DNA from 4 places in the Pseudoalteromonas sp. B131b genome. Region 1 is predicted to be linked to each of the others. Evidence: predicted binding sites of a transcription regulator. Region 1 holds the regulator's gene; each other region holds the start of a gene.
What was found. Region 1 encodes sigma-54, which starts transcription at its own class of promoters, with help from an activator protein. Its sites were predicted from a motif close to GTTGGCACGNNNNTNGNNT; they were not measured.
Positions count from the first base shown of each region.

Region 2: the regulator sigma-54 is predicted to act here: its motif matches at 2,124-2,142, upstream of glnA (glutamate--ammonia ligase).
Region 3: the regulator sigma-54 is predicted to act here: its motif matches at 1,524-1,542, upstream of P4S65_RS17055 (EF-hand domain-containing protein).
Region 4: the regulator sigma-54 is predicted to act here: its motif matches at 1,192-1,210, upstream of flgJ (flagellar assembly peptidoglycan hydrolase FlgJ).

Region 1 covers NZ_JARLUZ010000001.1:211,675-214,879, reverse strand. The annotation lists gene ptsN (PTS IIA-like nitrogen regulatory protein PtsN) at 10-462, opposite strand; gene hpf (ribosome hibernation promoting factor) at 467-754, opposite strand; gene P4S65_RS01055 (RNA polymerase factor sigma-54) at 781-2,280, opposite strand; gene lptB (LPS export ABC transporter ATP-binding protein) at 2,350-3,075, opposite strand; gene lptA (lipopolysaccharide transport periplasmic protein LptA) at 3,072-3,205, opposite strand, start outside.
Region 2 covers NZ_JARLUZ010000001.1:706,568-709,772, reverse strand. The annotation lists partial or broken gene P4S65_RS03345 (DUF4124 domain-containing protein) at 19-547, opposite strand; gene glnA (glutamate--ammonia ligase) at 662-2,068, opposite strand; gene typA (translational GTPase TypA) at 2,575-3,205, shown strand, end outside.
Region 3 covers NZ_JARLUZ010000001.1:3,720,871-3,724,075, reverse strand. The annotation lists gene P4S65_RS17065 (response regulator) at 1-406, shown strand, start outside; gene P4S65_RS17060 (PA4780 family RIO1-like protein kinase) at 434-1,291, opposite strand; gene P4S65_RS17055 (EF-hand domain-containing protein) at 1,590-1,865, shown strand; gene P4S65_RS17050 (hypothetical protein) at 1,878-2,330, shown strand; gene P4S65_RS17045 (FG-GAP repeat domain-containing protein) at 2,419-3,205, opposite strand, start outside.
Region 4 covers NZ_JARLUZ010000001.1:1,928,066-1,931,270, forward strand. The annotation lists gene flgH (flagellar basal body L-ring protein FlgH) at 1-7, shown strand, start outside; gene P4S65_RS08765 (flagellar basal body P-ring protein FlgI) at 20-1,114, shown strand; gene flgJ (flagellar assembly peptidoglycan hydrolase FlgJ) at 1,247-2,242, shown strand; gene P4S65_RS08775 (FlgK family flagellar hook-associated protein) at 2,244-3,205, shown strand, end outside.

The DNA of each region.
Region 1 (3,205 bases):
TTATGTTAATTACGATTGTTCTACAATAACTTGATACAGTTCAGTATCTGATTTTGCGCTGCGTAACTGTTTACAAAAATCTTTATTATTTAGTTTATCAGCTATCGTTGCGAGCGTCTTTAAGTGCTGCTGGTTATCGCCATCAGGTACGATGAGAGCAACAAATATATCAACAGGGCGATTATCTATTGCATCAAAATTAATAGGTGTTTCGCTTACTAATACGAGTGCTAAAGGCTCTTCTGCACCGCTCATTCGCCCATGAGGGATTGCAATACCTCTTCCTATACCAGTGCTTCCCAGTTTTTCTCTATTCATTAAGGCGCTGAGAATATCTTGTTGAGAAAGATATGGAAGCTTGTCATGAGCAAGTTGACTGATGAACTCTAAAATTCTTTTTTTACTATTAAAAAGGACCGCAGCTCTGCTGCAGTCCTGGCATATAAGTGAACTTAATTTCATAATATTAGTGTCGAGCAAGCTTCTCTTTGTGTTTAATAACTTGGCGATCGAGCTTGTCAATCAGCGAGTCAATGGCGGCGTACATATCTTGATGTTCAGTAGAGGCAAATAACTCAGCTCCACTTACATGAATCGTTGCCTCAGCTTTTTGGTTTGATTTTTCTATATCAAGAATGACATGAACATTATTAATATGATCTGAGTGTCTTTCTAGCTTCGCAAATTTGGTATTTACATAATCTCTTAATGAATCAGTTACTTCTACGTGACGACCAGTTAAGTTTAGTTGCATAAGCATTACCCTCTTTGTTTAGCGTCTTAAATCAAACTTTTTCGCTGATTTGACGGTGGAATAGCTAGAGATTCGCGATACTTTGCGATTGTACGTCTCGCTACTTTTATTCCTTGCTCAGCTAATATATCTGCAATTTTACTATCACTCAATGGTTTTGCTGAGTTTTCTGCTGCGATTAATTTTTTAATGAGAGCGCGTATTGCTGTTGATGAGCATTCGCCTCCATTTTCAGTACTTACATGGCTTGAGAAAAAATATTTAAGCTCAAAAATACCGCGAGGTGTATGCATATATTTTTGAGTTGTTACGCGTGAAATAGTTGATTCGTGCATTTCGACCATTTCTGCTACATCATTTAAAACCATTGGTTTCATGGCTTCTGGGCCATGCTCAAAAAAACCTTGTTGTTGCTTAACAATACAATTAGTTACTTTTAATAGTGTATCGTTTCTACTTTCTAAACTTTTAATAAACCATTTAGCTTCTTGTAGATGCGAGCGAATAAACTGGCTATCACCACTTGATTTAACGGTGCGTGACATTGCTGCATATTGGCTGTTGACTCTGATTTTAGGCATGCTATCTGGGTTTAGTTCAACAACCCAGCGACCTTTTATTTTTTTCACCGATACATCAGGAATTACATACTCAGATTCTTCTCTAACTATAGTATCCGCCGGTTTTGGGCTAAGAGTATGTATTAAAGTCATTATTTCTTTAAGCTCTTCTTCTTTGAGCTTTGTTTTTTTCATTAATGTACGATAGTCGCGAGCAGCTAATAGATCAATGTGCTCGGTTAAAATCATTTTTGTTTCATTAATATAGGGTGTTTCTTTATCGTATTGGTTCAGCTGAATACATAAGCATTCTTGTAAACTACGTGCTGCAATACCAACAGGGTCAAACAATTGAATTCTTTTTAAAACAGCTTCTATTTCGTCAAGTTCAACTTCGTTGTCTTCTTCGTTCTCTTGATTAAAACTTTCTAAAATTTCTTCGCAGCTCAGTGTTAAAATACCCGAATCATCGACGGCTTCAACAATCGCAATCGCAATCGCTTCATCGGTAGGACTAAAGGGAGTCAGTTGTAGTTGCCACATTAGGTATTCATGGAGCGTTTCAGTTGAGGAGCCTTGGTATATAGATTCATCTTCAGGCATTGGTCCTGATGATGATGCTGGGGCTGCGCTCATATATTCATCCCAACTAACATCCATAGCCATTTCATCACTTAGCGTATCTTTAGCAAGTGCTTCACCACTGTCTTGCTCATATTCGCTCGGAACATCATCAGCATTTGCGCTAACAGTGACATCGTCGTTATCTGCTTTTTGCTCGTTTTTACCAGCAGAATCTTCGGCGTAATCTTGCTCTTCAACCTCTAATAGGGGGTTGCTGTCGAGTGCTTCTTGTATTTCTTGCTGGAGATCCAATGTACTGAGTTGCAACAGGCGAATTGCTTGTTGCAGCTGTGGAGTCATTGTAAGTTGCTGGCCCATGCGCAGCTGTAATGATTGCCTCATGTATCTCTAACAATCCTTTTATGTTGTTATAATTAATACTAGCAGATGCTTAAAGACATGGCGTAAATGTTACAGCCTAAATTGCTCGCCTAAATAAACATCACGTACTGTTTTATCGTTTAATACGTGTTCTGGAGTGCCTGATGCAATTAACTCACCATGAGAAACTATGTAGGCTTTTTCGCAAACATCAAGAGTTTCTCTTACATTATGGTCGGTAATTAACACACCAATACCACGATTTTTAAGATGTTCTATTATTTTCTTTATATCTAACACTGAAATAGGGTCAACACCAGCAAAAGGCTCATCAAGCAATATAAATTTAGGATCAGCGGCTAGTGCTCGCGCTATTTCAACTCGGCGACGCTCGCCTCCTGATAATGCCATACCTTGGCTATCACGAATGTGCTGAATACTAAATTCATCTAATAAATTGTTAAGTGTGTCTTCTCTTGCTTGCTTATTTAGCTCTTTACGTGTTTCTAAAATAGCCATTAAGTTTTGATAAACAGTAAGCTTTCTAAAAATTGATGATTCTTGGGGTAAGTAACCAATGCCTAATCTAGCACGACTATGCATAGGTAAAAGAGTAATATCGTTATCGTCGATAGAAATCTTGCCTTTATCACTAGGTACAAGGCCTACAATCATATAAAACGTTGTGGTTTTACCTGCACCATTAGGGCCAAGTAACCCGACTATGCTGCCAGCCTTTACTTCCAGACCTACATTTTTTACAACTTCACGGCCTTTATAACTTTTAGCTAATAGTTCTGCTTTTAATGTACTCATGGCTGACCTTTATCGTTTTTTTCTTTTTTAGTCTCAATAGGTACTAAAATAGTATGCACACGATCGGTTGAGTTTTCGTCTTTTTCAGCGCTAATTAATTGCTGTTGTATATCGTAAGTAATACTCTTGG
Region 2 (3,205 bases), 490 kb from region 1:
CTTAAGCCCTCAAATTGATCAAGTATTATTGCGGATTGGTATTAAGCCCTTTCTGCGCATAAAAAACACATAAGGTTGGCTCACGGCAATAATTTGGTTTTTATTATTCAACAGCTTTACTTGCAATGTATGTTCACCGCGTTCAACATCTTTTATAGCAAAGGTTGAATCATGACTAGCAGGGCCATGTGTTTGACCATCAACAAACAGCTGTATTGTTAACCCACTTTCGAACCGTGGTGTTATACGGCTGGTAACATATACCGTGCCTGTATTTTCATGAATTGTCTGATTATGCTCTGGTGACAAAATAGCAATGTTAAACGCTGCTTTTTGGGGTTGAGGTTGGTTATTTAAAATATAAGTATTGGTCGCAGGCATTGTAAGGTGCTGACTTGTAAGCTTTACCTCCGTCGCGCCTTTATGCGGTGTATCTGAGAACACTAACACGCCATTTTTATCTTCCCAAGCGTATATTTTTTTCAGCAGCATAGCCATAATTACTTAATCCTAAAGTAATTGTTAGTAATAAAATGTAATTATTCACTCGGCGGTCCTGCGTTTTAGAGTAACTTTACTCTAGTGGAGATTGCTTTGATTTACCATTAAAAAAGCCCGCAGAGCAGCGGGCTTGAGAACACACATATTTTTTACAGCTTAATTAACAGCTGTAGTACATTTCAAACTCAACTGGGTGAGTTGTCATGTTAAGTTTTTCAACTTCTTTAGATTTAAGTGAAATATAAGCATCAATTAAATCATCAGTGAATACACCACCTTGAGTTAAGAATTCACGGTCTGCGCTAAGTGCAGATAGTGCTTCGTCAAGTGATGCTGCAACCGTTGGAATTTCTGCTGCTTCTTCAGCTGGTAAGTCGTATAAATCTTTATCCATAGCATCGCCAGGGTGGATCTTGTTTTTGATACCATCAAGGCCAGCCATAAGCATTGCTGAGAAAGCAAGGTATGGGTTAGCAGTTGGATCTGGGAAGCGTACTTCAATACGACGACCTTTTTCAGATGGAACCACTGGGATACGAATTGATGCAGAACGGTTACGTGCAGAGTATGCAAGCATAACTGGTGCTTCAAAACCTGGTACTAAACGCTTGTACGAGTTAGTAGAGGCATTTGCAAAAGCATTGATTGCTTTAGCATGCTTAATGATGCCGCCAATGTAGTAAAGTGCATCTTCAGAAAGACCGCCGTACTTATCACCAGCAAAAAGGTTTACACCATCCTTAGCAAGTGACTGGTGACAATGCATACCAGAGCCGTTATCACCAACAACTGGCTTAGGCATAAACGTTGCTGTTTTACCGTATAAGTGAGCCATGTTATGGATAACATATTTCATTTCTTGAATTTCATCCGCCTTTAATACCATTGTATTAAAGCGAGTAGCGATTTCGTTTTGACCTGCTGTTGCTACTTCGTGGTGATGTGCTTCTACTACTTGGCCCATTTCTTCTAGCACTAGACACGTAGCTGAACGCCAATCTTGGAAGTCATCAACTGGAGCAACTGGGAAGTAACCGCCTTTGACACCTGGACGGTGACCTGTGTTGCCATCTGCATATTCTTTATCTGAGTTCCAAGCAGCTTGCTTAGAATCAATTTTATACATAGAACCAGACATGTCTGATTTGTATTTAACGTCGTCAAATACGAAAAATTCTGGCTCAGGGCCAAATAACACAGTGTCTGCAATACCAGTTGAACGCATGTAATCTTCAGCACGCTTAGCAACTGAGCGTGGGTCACGTTCATAACCTTGAAGTGTTGAAGGTTCAACAACGTCACAACGAACAATTAGTGTTGTTTCTTCTGTGAAAGGGTCTAATTTGATAGAGTCTGCATCTGGTAATAAAACCATGTCTGACTCATTAATGCCTTTCCAACCAGCGATTGAAGAACCATCGAACATTTTACCGTCTTCGAAAAAATCTTCATCAACTTGATGATGAGGAATAGAAACATGTTGTTCTTTACCTTTAGTGTCAGTAAAGCGTAAATCAATGAACTTAACGTCATTTTCTTTAATAAAATCTAAAACCGATTGTGACATGTGTCCTCCAAGTGTGGGGTTTTGTTATTGCTGCATAATTGCTTTAGCATTTATTAAGCTGATTTTGTGCCATTTTTATAACTGCATGTTTATAAATTAAAAAAATAAGTTGTTATAAAATCCAGTATAGTGGTGCACTAGTTTGGTGCGTAAAATATCCCTTTTGGTGCAATATTTACACGGTGCAATTTGCTGATAATTTAATCGCTTAAAATTAGCATAAACTAAATGCAAAAGAGTACCAAAAAGATCGGAAAAATAGCCAAAATGGCTGTTTTTCGAAAAAATATCGAAATTTAATTCATATAATTGTCATATATAAAACAGATACTTAGTGAAAGTATTGAGAAAGTTTTAAAATTTGTATTGGATAAACTTTCATCCATGTCATTAATGAGGGATAATATGCGCCCTTTTAAATCCTATGCTTGGACATCTCGTGAAAACGCAGATGAGTGCGTAGATCTTGCAGGATCATTGAGAATTTAATTTCTCTGAGTAAATATATGAGCATCGAAAAGTTAAGAAATATAGCGATTATCGCGCACGTTGACCACGGTAAAACAACACTGGTTGACAAACTACTTGAGCAATCAGGTACATTAGAAACACGCGGCGGTAACGAAGAGCGCGTGATGGACTCAAACGACATTGAGAAAGAACGTGGTATTACCATTTTGGCTAAAAACACAGCCATTTCTTGGAACGACTACCATATCAATATCGTAGATACTCCGGGACACGCCGATTTCGGTGGTGAAGTTGAACGCGTACTTTCGATGGCTGACTCAGTATTATTACTTGTTGATGCTCAAGAAGGTCCAATGCCACAAACGCGTTTCGTTACGCAAAAGGCATTCGCGCAAGGCTTAAAGCCAATCGTAGTTATCAATAAAATTGATAAGCCAGGTTCACGTCCTGATTGGGTTATGGATCAAATCTTTGATTTATTCGACAACCTTGGCGCAACTGACGAACAGTTAGACTTTAAAGTAATCTACGCTTCAGCAATCAACGGCTGGGCAACACTAGATTTAGACGAGCCATCAGAGAACATGGAACCTATGTTCAAGATGATCGTTGAAGAAGTATCACCACCGGATGCAGATCCTGAAGGTGACTTCCAAATGCAAATTT
Region 3 (3,205 bases), 3.5 Mb from region 1:
TGGACTAGAGTTAGGTGCTGATGACTATATCTGTAAGCCGTTTAGTTATGCTGAGCTGGTGGCACGCGTAAAAGCTATATTAAGGCGATTAAATAACGCAAGTGATGTTACAGAGTCAACAATGAAGCTTGATGAGAGCACCTACAACGTAAAATACAAATCAAGCAGCATAGAGCTAACGAACTTTGAATTTCAGCTATTTAAACCTTTGTTTAACAACCCAAATCGTATTTATTCGCGCGATAGTTTAATGGACACTATGTACGCCGATCAGCGTATTGTGAGCCATCGTACTATTGATAGCCATATTAAAAAGTTGCGTAAAAAACTAGATGAAGTGACACAAACTGAAAGTGTTATTCAGTCTGTTTATGGGGTTGGCTACCGATTTGTGCACCCGCAGTAAGGGGGATTAGTGAGCTATGACGATGAGCTACTCATCATCGTCAGCATTTTTAATTCGCTCTAAACGGTCAAACTCTTCATATTCTGCCGCTTGGATTTCATCAAGAATAGAATCTACATCGGCAAGTTCGTCGCTGTCTTCAAATTCACCTGTAAGCGTTGAATTAGGCGTTAAATTGGCCTCTTCAAATAATGCCCACATTTCTTTAGCGTATTGAGTTTTTAGTATGCTTGGCGCAAATTCACCATAGTAGCGGCGTATGTTATTTACATCGCGTGCAAACATAGCTTGTGCACTGTTATTTGCTGAAGCGTTAACTGCTTGCGGTAAATCTATAATTACAGGGCCGTTATTATCTACAAGTACATTAAATTCAGATAAATCACCGTGTATTATACCTGCGCAAAGCATAAGCTTAATATAATGCATCATGAGTTTATGCTGCTCAATCGCTTGCTCTTCACTAAAAACGACATGTCCAAGTTGAGGAGCTACGTTACCATCCTCGTCCGACACGAGCTCCATAAGCAGCACGCCATCAATACAAAAGTAAGTATCAGGTACACGTACACCCACACCGGCTAAACGAGATAGCGCATCCACTTCGGCATTTTGCCAAATCTCTTCTTCTAATTGACGGCCATAGCTAGAGCGTTTGCCCATAGCACGGGCTTGGCGTCCACCACGTACTTTTCGGCCTTCTTGGTATTGTGCCGCTTTTTTAAAGCTACGTTTAACGGCATCTTTATACACTTTTGCACAGCGTATGTGTTCACCACAACGCACAATAAATACATCGGCTTCTTTGCCGCTCATTAGTCGGCTTATAACTTCGTCAATAAGGCCATCATCAACAAGAGGTTGTAGGCGTTTAGGTATTTTCACAGATTGCCTGCTAAGTAGGGTTGGTTATTAATCATTATTTATGAAAGTGCTCTGTATTTGTTTGTTTAATTGGCTCAAGCAGTATATCAGCTTTGAGAATTAAGGGCAGTAACGCAACTGCTCGTCAGTTATTAATCGTATTATTTTATTAGCTTATATATTGATTGCAATGCAATCAACCATAACTTTTTAAATTAATTTTTTTATCAAAATAATTTACTACTTCCCTATTGTTTGCACATTGTTTGCGTTTTTAAAGCGTAATCTTAATTTAATTCTTAAATACGAGGTTATTACTATGAAGCATTTTTCAACACTTGCCACTGTGGCAATATTATCTATTGCTTTTTCAGCTAATGTAGCTGCACGAGGCGGTGACAATCCTCCTGAAAGACCTGATTTTTCAACTATTGATACTGATGGCGATGGTGTAATTAGCTTTGAAGAGTTTAGTGCTAAAAAACCACCGCACGGCGATGCACAAACAATTTTTGATTCTATAGATGCCGATGGTAATGGCGAAATCAGTGAACAAGAGCTTAGCGATCATAAACCACCTCGTCGTGAACGTTGAAAGGGTACTAAAATGATTAATAGTATTAACAGCAGTTCTGCCAGTTTGATGTCGCAACAAAGCAGCCAAACAGCAAAGCTAACAACAGAGCAAAGCGATTTTATTAAAGAAACGCTTGCACAGTTTGATGCAGAAAACTTAACTAGCGACGATGCGCAAAGTATTCAAGCAGCATTTAAAGAACAAGGTATTGCACCCACTAAAGAGCTTGCTGATTTAATGGGCGAACTTGAATTTGATGCTAAAAGTATTGGTGATGCAGGACGGGCAGAAGGCCAGCGTCCGCCACCGCCGCAAAACTCATTAGAATCAGTCGATACAGACGAAGTAGTCAGCTATTTAGATGAGCTCTTAACTGAGTATTTAAACCAGTTGTCAGGTGAAGATAAAGAATCAATCCTTGCATCAGTGCAAGAGAAATTTGGTTTAAGTGAAGGCGATTCGCTGCTAAATGTAACTGCTTAGGTATTATTACTTAGAGTAAAGCTGACTGTTACTCGAAAGTCTTAAGTCCAAAGCCCAACGGTTAATTCTGTTGGGCTTTTTTATTGGCTTAATTTAACCGTGTTTCTATTTTGTTGGTGCCATCTTCTTCGGTAAATTTAAATACAAAATCTTTTTTACCATCTTGGTTTATATCAACTAACAGAATATCTTTGTTATTTTTAGGCAGCGTTAATTTTAATTTTTTACGTTTTTTATTTAGCAGTGAATCTTGCTCTCCGTAATAAATATACAGTGTTTTTTTACTGTATTTGTATACCGCATCAATATAGCTGTCGCCGTTAATATCGCCTAAATAGAGCGCTGGTTTGGAATCATTGCCGTTCATTCCCACTTCCATTTCTAAATCAAGTTCGATACTCGATTTATTGGCAAATGAGCCGTCGGATTGCTGTTTATAAAGATTCATTTCTACATCTACATCAGTACTGCCACCGCCCAATGCCATAGACGCGATAGTACCTAAGCCAATATCTAAGTCCATTTTTTGTAAATCAATTAAGCCATCATTATTAAAATCAGTTTTGAGCAATAGTTCACTAGGGCCCTGTGTTTCAAATAAGGTAATGGGCGTATTAGTAAAACCTTTAGCGCTCCCTAGGTATAAAGTATGTGCTATTTTTATATCTAACGAATCCATACCTTGCGTAGGCTTAAACTGCCTGGTTGTAAAATCCAGAAATCCGTCGTTATTAATATCAATAATTTGCTTTATTTTTCGAGTTTCACCATTACTTAGTTCGCCTAACTCGATGTCAAAGTCAATTGAGGTAAGCTTTTGCTCAAAGCCCTCTGAATTAGCAAGGAGTACATCTGCTCCAAAGTCGTTTGAAAAT
Region 4 (3,205 bases), 1.7 Mb from region 1:
TTTTTAGAGGACATTCAATATGAATGTATTTAAGTTTTTTTGTTTAATTGTTTTGCTGGGATGCCAATTTTCGGCACATGCAGAGCGTATTAAAGATATCTCTATGGTTGAAGGTGTGCGTTCTAACCAATTAGTGGGTTACGGGTTAGTTGTTGGCTTACCTGGGACTGGCGAGCAAAGTAAGTTTACCCAACAGAGTTTCAAGGGCATGTTAAGTAATTTTGGTATTACACTGCCGGCTAATTTAAGCCCTAAAATTAAAAATGTGGCTGCTGTTGCTGTGCATGCAGAGTTACCTGCGTTCAGAAAACCAGGACAAACAATTGATATTACCGTGTCGTCTATTGGCAGTGCCGGTAGTTTGCGCGGTGGTACTTTAATTCAAACATTTTTAAAAGGTGTTGATGGGAATGTATACGCTATAGCACAAGGTAGCCTTATTGTTGGCGGCTTAGGAGCTGAGGGGTTGGATGGCAGCAAGGTTGTTATAAATACACCCACCGTCGGTCGAATTCCCAATGGTGCTACTGTTGAACGTGCCGTTAAAAGTCCATTTATGCAAAGCGACTATATTACTTTTAATTTAAATCGCCCAGATTTTACAACAGCGAAACGTTTAGAAAGTACGATAAACGACTTAGTTGGTCCCAATAGCGCACAGGCAATTGATGCTGCATCTATTCGTGTTATTGCCCCAAGAGATGCATCACAACGTGTATCGTATTTATCAACACTTGAAAACTTAGAGTTTACCCCTGCGGATAACGCAGCAAAAATTATTGTTAACTCTCGTACGGGTACGATTGTAATCGGGAAAAATGTAAAGCTACAGCCTGCCGCAATTACTCATGGTGGTTTAACTGTGACGATTACAGAGCAACAAAATGTATCTCAGCCTAATGCATTAAGTGAAGGTGAAACCGCCGTTACTAATCAAAGTATTATCGATGTGAATCAGGATGATTCACGTGCATTTGTATTTAATCCAGGTGTTAGCTTGGACGATTTAGTCAGAGCGATCAATGAAGTTGGTGCTGCACCAGGTGATTTGATGGCAATTCTTGAAGCGCTAAAAGAGGCTGGTGCAATAAACGGTCAACTAGTTGTTATTTAGTATTTAAATACGCCCTAGTAACATTTTTACTAGGGCAAAATCATCCCCTCGCAATATATCTAATTTAAAGTTAGTCAACTGGCTCAATTTTTGCATTTTAATTGCATTACTCATTATTGTGTCAAAAAGCTGATGGAAACAAATCATCTCGATAAGCAAAACTTTTTTGATTTAGGCAACTTAGATTCACTTCGTAAAGAAGCCTTAACCAGTGGTGATTCATCGACTGATGCATCAAAGGCTGCGCTAAAAAAAGCCGCTGCACAATTTGAAGCAATTTTCACTCAAATGTTACTTAAAAGTATGCGCAAGGCAAACGAAGCATTTGAGGACAAAGAAAGCCCATTTAATTCTAGTGGGGTTAAGTTCTTTGAAGAAATGCACGATCAACAATTATCGACAGAACTATCATCAAATGGTTCTTTAGGCCTTGCAGACTTAATCGTTCAACAGTTATCCCCTGATGGTAAAAACTTTATGCCCGGATCTGTTTTGAGAACAACAGCGGACTTTTTAAGTGATAAGCGAGTGGGTTCAGAACTTCCTCATGAAAATAATAATAAATCAGTAGAGCCTGTAAGTACGAACATGAACATGGATATTACAGAATCAAAAATAGAGACTCCGGTATTTGAATCGGCTGAAGAGTTTGTTAGCTCTGTGTGGGAACACGCTAAAACGGCAGCAAAGAAAATTGGTTTAAACCCGGCTGTAATGGTTGCGCAAGCAGCGCTTGAGACTGGTTGGGGTAAACATATCATTAATAAAAGTGATGGTAACAGTTCAAATAACTTATTTAATATTAAATCAGATAAAAGCTGGGAAGGTGAAAAAGCCAGTAAAGTCACACTCGAATTTGAGCAAGGTACAGCGGTCAAAAAGAAAGCAAGCTTTAGGGCGTACGACTCAATAAAAGAAAGTGTAAATGACTTTGTTGATTTTTTGACACAAAACCCACGCTATCAAGAGGCATTAAAAAATACAGCAAAGCCAAGCGACTTTTTAGATTCGTTACAAAAAGCGGGTTATGCAACCGATCCAAATTATGCTAGCAAAATAAAACAAGTACTGAAAAGTACTGAATTAAAAGATATTGCGGCAAACGTTATTCGCCAAGGAGTAAAGTAATATGTCGTTTAATTTATTAAGTATTGCCAGTTCTGGAGTTAGGGCTAACTCAGAGCTACTGCAGACGACAAGCAAAAATATCGCAAATGTAAATACTGAAGGTTATGTTCGTGAACGAACGGAGCATTCAACCATGATTGATAATCAGGTTGGTCGAGGTGAAACTTACCGATTACTGAATCAGTTTGCTCAGGAACAATTAAACCGAGATACATCGAATAAAACTTTCTTTGAGCAATTTGTGGTAGAAGCTAATCGTGTTGATACTTTATTTTCTGAAGAATCGAATAGTTTATCTACAAGCGTTAACTCTTTATTTAACAATGTTCAAGGAGCACTTAACCAGCCATCTTCAACGGTTTCGCGTTCGCTAGTGATGACTGATGCTGAAAATTTAATAAATCAAATGGATAGGCTTTCAGGAATTGTGTTCGATCAAAAAAATATAGTAAACGAACAGCTCGAAATTTTCACTGATGAAGCTAATGGGTTAGTTCAGAAAATAAGCACGTTGAATCAAGATATTGCTGCTGTAAATGGTACTAACAATGCAGCTGATGCTAGCTCTACATATAATGAGCGCGATAAAGCTATTCGTGACCTGTCAGAACTTATAGATATAGAAACACTTGATGGCCCCAACGGTGAAAAGCTTGTTTTTATGGGTACAGGTGAAGCAGTAGTTATGCAGAATGGGTCTTTTAATTTATTTTCCATGCGAGGTGACCCAGATCCTAATTTTAAAGAGCTTAAGCTTGATGTTAATGGTGGTAAAGTTGTGCCTCTCGAAGTTGATACAAGTAAATTGAAAGGAAAAATTGGCGGCTTACTTGCATTTAGAGACGATATTTTAGTACCAGCACAAAATCAAATTGGTCAAATGGGATTGGCTATTGCAGATTCTTTTAATGAGCAAAATAAGCTTGGTATGGATGCTAATGGTGAGTTAGGTGGCAATATATT